DNA from 2 places in the Massilia sp. PWRC2 genome. Region 1 is predicted to be linked to the other one. Evidence: predicted binding sites of a transcription regulator. Region 1 holds the regulator's gene; the other holds the start of a gene.
The links. The regulator LexA, encoded in region 1, represses DNA repair genes until DNA is damaged. The targets are predictions, from matches to a motif close to ACTGTATNNNNATACAGT.

Region 1 (3,510 bases):
GCGTAACCATCTTTGACTTTAACAACATCGCCCAGGTTGCCGACGTTTACGACTTTTTCTAACAGAATGATTTGCATAGTGATTCTCCAGGTTCTCTGCAGCGCTTAAGCGTGGTGCAGGTCGGTGTAAGGCAGCAGCGCGAGGTAGCGTGCGCGCTTGATGGCGGTGTCAACCTGGCGCTGGTAGTGCGCCTTGGTGCCGGTCAGGCGTGCTGGCATGATCTTGCCGTTTTCCTGGACGAAGTCTTTCAGGGTATCGACGTCTTTGTAGTCGACCTGCTCGACGTTTGCAGCGGTGAAGCGGCAGAACTTCTTGCGCTTGAACAGAGGGTTCTGTTGTTTGCGCTTTTCTTTGAGCTTGAGCTTGTTTTTGTCGAACTTTTTACCGAATGCCATTTGAGGCTCCTGTATCTAAAATATGCGCCGCAGATGCGGCCGCATTGAAATCAATGATGTGAAACACCAACGCTCTGCTATTCCGATTTTTCTTGGCAAGAAAACCCGTGAACTGGTACACCGCGCCCAACTCCGACTGGGCAAACCGTCCTGAGATTTCGCCAGCCGCAACGGCCAGCATCTCGAATTCGGTCAACCTCGCCACCCCTGCTTCAACCTGATGCGAACTGTGCGTCAGGGTGGCGGACACGATCGGCACGCCGGCCGGGGTGTAGCGCAATACGTCGCGCTCGGTAATTGTTGCTACGACCTGAAATGAATTCACTTCCCAGCTAACTTGTTCCTGCCAGTCAATCAGGCAGCGGCGGGTGCTGCGACGGCTGCTGGTGCTGGTGCTTCCGAGCGGTGGCTCTTGGCTGCATCTTCACGCTGGACCGATTTCATCATCGGCGATGGCGTGGTTTCAGCTTTCTTCATGCGCACGGTCAGGTGACGCAGGACAGCATCATTGAATTTGAAGGCGGTTTCGAGTTCGACCAGCGTCTCGTTGTCGCATTCGATGTTCATGCAGATGTAGTGTGCCTTCGGCAGCTTCTGGATCGAGTAAGCCATCTGACGACGGCCCCAGTCTTCGACGCGATGGATGTTACCGCCGCGTGCGCTGACGCTGGCCTTGTAACGCTCGATCATCGCCGGGACTTGCTCGCTTTGGTCCGGGTGGACGATAAAAACGATTTCATAATGACGCATTCAATTGCTCCTTGAGGACGTTTAAAACATAAGCCCACCTCGGCGTCAAGACGAGTGTGGGAAGGGAAAGCCGGCAATTATAACGCATCCTGGCGAAAATGAACACCTCCTTCCGTTGCCGAAGGGGGACTGGCCGGGCCAGGCTGGCGCCTACTCGCCCGTCCCGATTGCGCGTCACGGTAGCGTCAATTCCCCCTTTTCTCGCCCGCGCGCCACCAACTATGCGGTTATTTGCATAAATAACGCCAATAACAGTGAATTTCCCTTGCACGCGTCGATATACTGTACAAAAATACAGTCTGTCTATAACCCCAGCACTTACAGGCCCATGATCAAGCTCACTGCACGGCAACAACAGATTCTCGATTTGATCCGCGAGGCCATCGACAACACGGGTTTTCCTCCGACCCGCGCGGAAATCGCCAACGAACTGGGATTTAAATCAGCCAACGCCGCCGAAGAACATTTGCAGGCGCTGGCCCGCAAAGGCGCGATCGAAATTTCCCCCGGTACTTCGCGTGGCATCCGCCTGATCGGCGCCTCGGTGGAAGCAGCTCCGGCAGTGCCGGCCGCGCTGCTGACCATGGCGCTGCCGCTGGTCGGCCGCGTCGCGGCCGGTTCGCCCATGCTGGCGCAAGAGCATGTCGAAGCCACCTACAACGTCGACCCCGCCATGTTTTCGGCCAGGCCCGACTTCCTGCTCAAGGTGCGCGGCGAATCGATGCGCGATATCGGCATCATGGATGGTGACCTGCTGGCCGTCAAAAAGGTCGATAGCGCCAAAAATGGCCAGATTGTCGTTGCCCGCATCGGCAGCGAAGTGACGGTCAAGCGCTACCGCAAGACGGGCCGGCTGGTCGAGCTGTTGCCGGAAAACGCCGATTTTAAAATCATCGAAGTCGACCCCGACCGCGATGACTTCGCCCTCGAAGGCTTGGCCGTGGGCTTGCTGCGCAGCTGGCATTAAGCGCCGGCGCCGGCGGTCGCCGCCACGGCGCTGACCACCTGCATTCTGCGTTACAAGGGAATTACTTGGGCGCGTAGTTGCGTTTGCGCGCTTCAATATCGGCCTGGCGGTCTGCCGTCGGTGCCGACTTGATGATGTCATTGTGTTCCTTGACCCAGCTGTCGGTAGCGCTGCGCCATGCTGCGATATCGGCGAGAATAATTTGACTGCTGATGCGGGCGTCTTCCGCCAGCCGCGTATGGATCTTTTCCAGCCGCGCGTTGACCTTGTCGATTTCTTCCTGCTTCATCAGTTTGCCCAGATCGGCGGGCACCTCGCTGGCGAAGGTGGCGCCATTGAGCTTGCCGACCAAACCGTTATAGCAATCCTGCCACAGCTTCACGCGCGCGAGCACGGCGTCAATGTCAGGATTGTCTTTCGATATGGCGGGAATGCGGGGCGCGCTGCACTTGAATTTGCCGGAACGCAGTTCTTCGCCGTCATACCTGTCGGTCCAGAATGCAATGTCCGTTTGGCGAAGCACGCGCTGGCGCATCACTTCGAGCGCCGCGGCCGCTTCCTTGTCACCACTTGCCGCAGCGCGGCGGAACCAGCCCTGCGCCTTGTCGTCGCTGACGGCGCCCGCTTCGCCATACCAGTACATTTCGCCCAGGTGGCGCTGGGCCACCACGTTGCCAGCAGTGGCCAGCCGCGTGTACAGCTGCAGCGCTTGCGGATAGGATTTTTTGGCAAACAGGGCGTCTGCGTCGGCAAGTTCATCGGCAGTGGCGGCGCCGGCACACAGCAGCGCAACGCACAATACAAGAGTCTTCATGTAGGGAACCGGTCGTAAAAATGCCACTATCTTAACCGGATTGCGCGCCGTTTCCAGTGGCGTCCGCCCTGCTTACATAAATTTACTTTGGCGTGGAATTACTTGGTCGCGCCACCGCTGCGACCGGGCCCCGACTGCATACGCACGTCATCGGCGCTGCGGCGCAGATCGTTGAGCAAGTCGTCGCGCCGCTGCTGGCCCTTGCGCGCAGCAGCGTCGTTGGCGGCGGCCACGTGCGCCGCGGTGGCCTGGCGCCACGCTTCGCGGCGCGCCGTGATGTCCTGGGCATCGGTCTGGGCGGCGGTGATCACCTGCTCGTAGACGGCGGCCATGCGGTTTTGCGCGGCGTTCATTTGCGCCGGGCTCATCTGCTTCGCCACGGGCGCAGGAATCCGCTTGCCGGGCGGCAGCGCATCATTAAAATTGTTGACGAAGCCGTTGTAGCACGTCTCCCAGACGGCAATCGCCGCCTCGGTCTTGCGAATCTCGTCATTGGTGGTCGAGACAGCCGGGATGGCCGGCTTGGCGCAGGCAAAAGGGCCACTGGTCAAATCGTCGCCGGCATAGGTCGTCGTCCAATACGT
Region 2 (3,510 bases), 190 kb from region 1:
GCGGCACGGTGATCGTGGCGCAGGGCGCAGCAGCGCCGGTTGGATTTATCGTCGACGCCGTCCACGCCCTGGTACAGGCGCGCGCGGGTCGGCTGTCGCGGCTGTCCTTGCCGGGACAGGGTGTGGTCGAGCTGCTCAGCACCGAGTCGGCCAGCGGCGCCGTCAGCTACAGCACGCGCGACCTGGGACAGCTGGCGCGCGCAGCGAACTGAACAGCGGCCAGCATCCGGGCGCGGCAGTGATAGCGCCGGTTAGAACAGGTCGAGCTGCGCGCCGCCCTTGCCTGCTGCCCTGGCTGCCGCCGGCACCACTCGTGGCCGCACAAATTGCGAACAGTCGAGCTGCTCATGGCGGCGGCCATTGACGCTCAAGCCATAGCGGGCGGCGGCGCGGGTAAAGCGCTGGCGAATCAAGTCGGCCCAGACGCCCTCGCCATGCATGCGGGTGGCGAAGTCGGCGTCGTAATCTTTGCCGCCACGCATCTCACGGACGCGGTTCATCACGCGCTGGGCGCGCTCGGGAAAATGCGCCTGCAGCCACTGCTGGAACAGGGTGTTGACTTCCCATGGCAGGCGCAGCACGGTGTAATGGGCGCCGCTGGCGCCGGCCTGTGCAGCCGCCTGCAGGATCTGTTCGATCTCCGGCTCAGTGACAAAAGGAATGATGGGCGCCACGCTGACACTGCAGGCGATGCCGGCATCGACCAGCGTGCGGATGGTGCGCAGACGGCGCGCCGGGCTGGCCGCGCGCGGCTCGAGCGTGCGCGCAATGGCCGGGTCGAGCGTGGTCAGGGTAATGGCAGCCATGGCCAGCCGCCGTTGTGCCATTGGCGCCAGGATGTCGATATCGCGCTCGATCAGCGAGGACTTGGTGATCAGGCCAACCGGGTGCGCGCATTCGCGCAAGACGTCGAGCAACTGGCGCGTCAGCCGCAGCGACCGTTCGCACGGCTGATATGCATCGGTGTTGACACCCAGCGCGATCGATTGCGCCACATACGCGGGATGGGCCAGCTCGCGGCGTAACAGGTCGGCGCCATTGACCTTGGCGAACAGCCGGGTTTCAAAATCGAGCCCCGGCGACAAGCCAAGATAACTGTGCGAAGGACGCGCAAAGCAATAGATGCAACCGTGCTCGCAACCCCGGTAGGGATTGATGGAGACATTAAAAGGAACGTCGGGCGAAGTATTCCTGCTGAAAATGGTTTTGGCAAATTCCTCGGTGACGATGGTCGGCAGCGGCGCCGCCGCGTCGGCGCCGTTGTCGCGGTCGTTGCCGTTGCCGTGGCCGTCGTCACGGCACCCGTCAGTGCGTGCGTGCTCACCAGGGTGCTCACCTGCGTGCTCACCTGCGTGCTCACCTGCGTGCCATCCATCACCGCCGTCGCCCCAGCCATCATCGACCCGCTCGCGCGCATCAACCTCGAAGCGCCCCTGCACATTCGATACCGCACCACGCCCCTTGCGTGCGACCAGGGGGCGCGGTGGCAGCATCACCTGCTCGTAGACGGGCTCTACGCTACGCTCTCGCTGATCGGCCACTTCTTGCTCCACACTGTACATTTATACAGTGTGGTACCCCTGCCCGCGACCGAATTCAAGCGCGCTACGCGACCAGCCTCAATTGCTGCAATTGCCGTTGCGGGCGCCGCACACGGTACGGAACAGCTGCACCCAGCGGGCGTCGAGGATGGAGGCGCCCTGCACTTTCGGCTCTTCGCTCACATAACCATACGAGGTGACGCCGACCACGCGGTTGCTGGCGGCCTGGATGCCGCTGCCGCCACCCGTTTGCACAAGCTGGAAGTTTTGCACCCACGGCCCGCCACTGGAGCCGCCGCGCGCATCGGAACCGTATTCGACGTTGTTCGGCTCGGTGGCCTGGAAGCTGGCGCTGGCGACGACCTGCATTTTTTGGCAATCGTCGAGGTTGCACGGATAACCGAGCTTGGAGGTGTGGTTCGGCAGCAGGCTGTTGGTTTGCCAGCCCAGCCAGCCCGTGACGCTGCCCAGCTTGACGGCGGGCCCGCCGCTGGCAATGGGCTGGTCGTCAAATTCGATCATGGCGTAATCGGCCGCATTGGGCACTTCGTCGTTACCGGTGGCCCAGGTATAAGTGGTGCTGACGAAGCGCCAGTTCCACGCCTTGAACGGCGCCACGCCGTCGCGGTAGGCTGGCACGAAGACAAAATCGCTGTAGAAGCCGGTCGCCAGATTGCCCGAATGGACGCAGTGGCCGGCGGTGGCGACCACCCGGCGCTGGATCACTGACGCCGAACACAGGTAGGGCAAGCCATTGATCGAAAAGAACAGGGTGCCCACCGTGCGGTAAGGGAAAGCGCGGTCGGCGGAGAACGGTGCGGCTGCACCGGTGAACAGGGGGAACACGCGGCTGCTGGTGTAATAGGCACCGAAGCTGCCGGCAGCGGTGGGGGTCGCTTGCAGCGACGCCTCAACAGCACTGTGCACGGGGCCGCCGCTCGGGCCAGCCGTGGAGCCATGCTGATCGGGCGGCGCGTACAGCGTTTGTGCAGGTGCGTTCAGTTCAAGGGTGGGCAGGCCGGCATCGCTCGACTGCGGCTTGGCAGTCGACGGTGGCGCCAGGCTTTGGTGGCGCTGACCGGGTGCCGCCAGCGGCAGCGCCAGCGGCTTGGCGGCCTTGAAGCGGGCCGCCGTCCAGTAGGTATTGGGTAACAGTTGCGACATGGTGTTGGCTTTACTGACCGGTCCCGGGTCGGGCGCCGCCTTGGCCAGGCCAGCACCGGCCATCAAGCAGGCCGACGCCAGCGCGCCAGCCACCCACAGAGCTTTGTTCATGTTGATCCTCGCATTCGTGAAAAATCAGGGAGCTGCGAGACGATGGTAGCGGCTCATGCGAGGCGGCTTGGCGCTATCGGCACGGGGCCTGATCATGCTCAAGCATTGCCGCTGTTACTATGCTAGCAGCAATGAGTTTAGGAAATTTTAAGGGGCGTTGCGTGCGGCGTAGCCGGCCTGCTGGTCGACGAAGCCATCGAAGGCGGCCAGCAGGCGCGCCAGCGCCGCATCGGCCCCATCGGCGGCGCCCCCGTGCAGGCTGCGCAAGGCATAGGCAGCAGCTTCGAAGCTCGACAACTGGTCGGGCGCATGCGCCTTGCGGATGCGGTAGTGCGAAGGCGGCATATCGCGCAGCGCCAGGCGCGGCAAGACGGCCAGCTGGGGATTGAGGTGCAGCATCTTGCGGCTCTTGCGCCAGGTGCCATCGAGCAGCACCAGGCGCAGCGCGCTGGGCGGCACGCCGGCGCCGGTCGTGGTGGCGTCGCCGTCGCCCGGATAGAGCAGGCAGGGCGTGCGGCCGTCGGCATAGAGGTGCGCGTCGAGCAGCGCCCCGTCAAAGGTCTCGCCAGTGAGGATGACACTGCCGGGAATGCACAGGTGTAGCAAACGGGCGCTGCCCTTGGCGTTGGCCACTTCGAGCGGATGCTGCAAGATTAACAGGCTGGTGTCGAAGGGCACGGCGGCGATCCAGCGA

Region 2: a site for LexA is predicted at 1,554-1,571, ahead of ACP7BZ_RS01120 (PA0069 family radical SAM protein). Genes of this name have one in related genera too.

What each region holds. Positions count from the first base shown of each region.
Region 1 covers NZ_JAFCUW010000001.1:436,110-439,619, forward strand. The annotation lists gene rplI (50S ribosomal protein L9) at 1-77, opposite strand, end outside; gene rpsR (30S ribosomal protein S18) at 105-395, opposite strand; gene priB (primosomal replication protein N) at 382-720, opposite strand; gene rpsF (30S ribosomal protein S6) at 750-1,145, opposite strand; gene lexA (transcriptional repressor LexA) at 1,474-2,112, shown strand; gene ACP7BZ_RS01990 (tetratricopeptide repeat protein) at 2,174-2,926, opposite strand; gene ACP7BZ_RS01995 (hypothetical protein) at 3,025-3,510, opposite strand, start outside.
Region 2 covers NZ_JAFCUW010000001.1:243,608-247,117, forward strand. The annotation lists gene ACP7BZ_RS01115 (chemotaxis protein CheW) at 1-212, shown strand, start outside; gene ACP7BZ_RS01120 (PA0069 family radical SAM protein) at 252-1,493, opposite strand; gene ACP7BZ_RS01125 (hypothetical protein) at 1,620-2,816, opposite strand; gene ACP7BZ_RS01130 (tRNA-uridine aminocarboxypropyltransferase) at 2,964-3,510, opposite strand, start outside.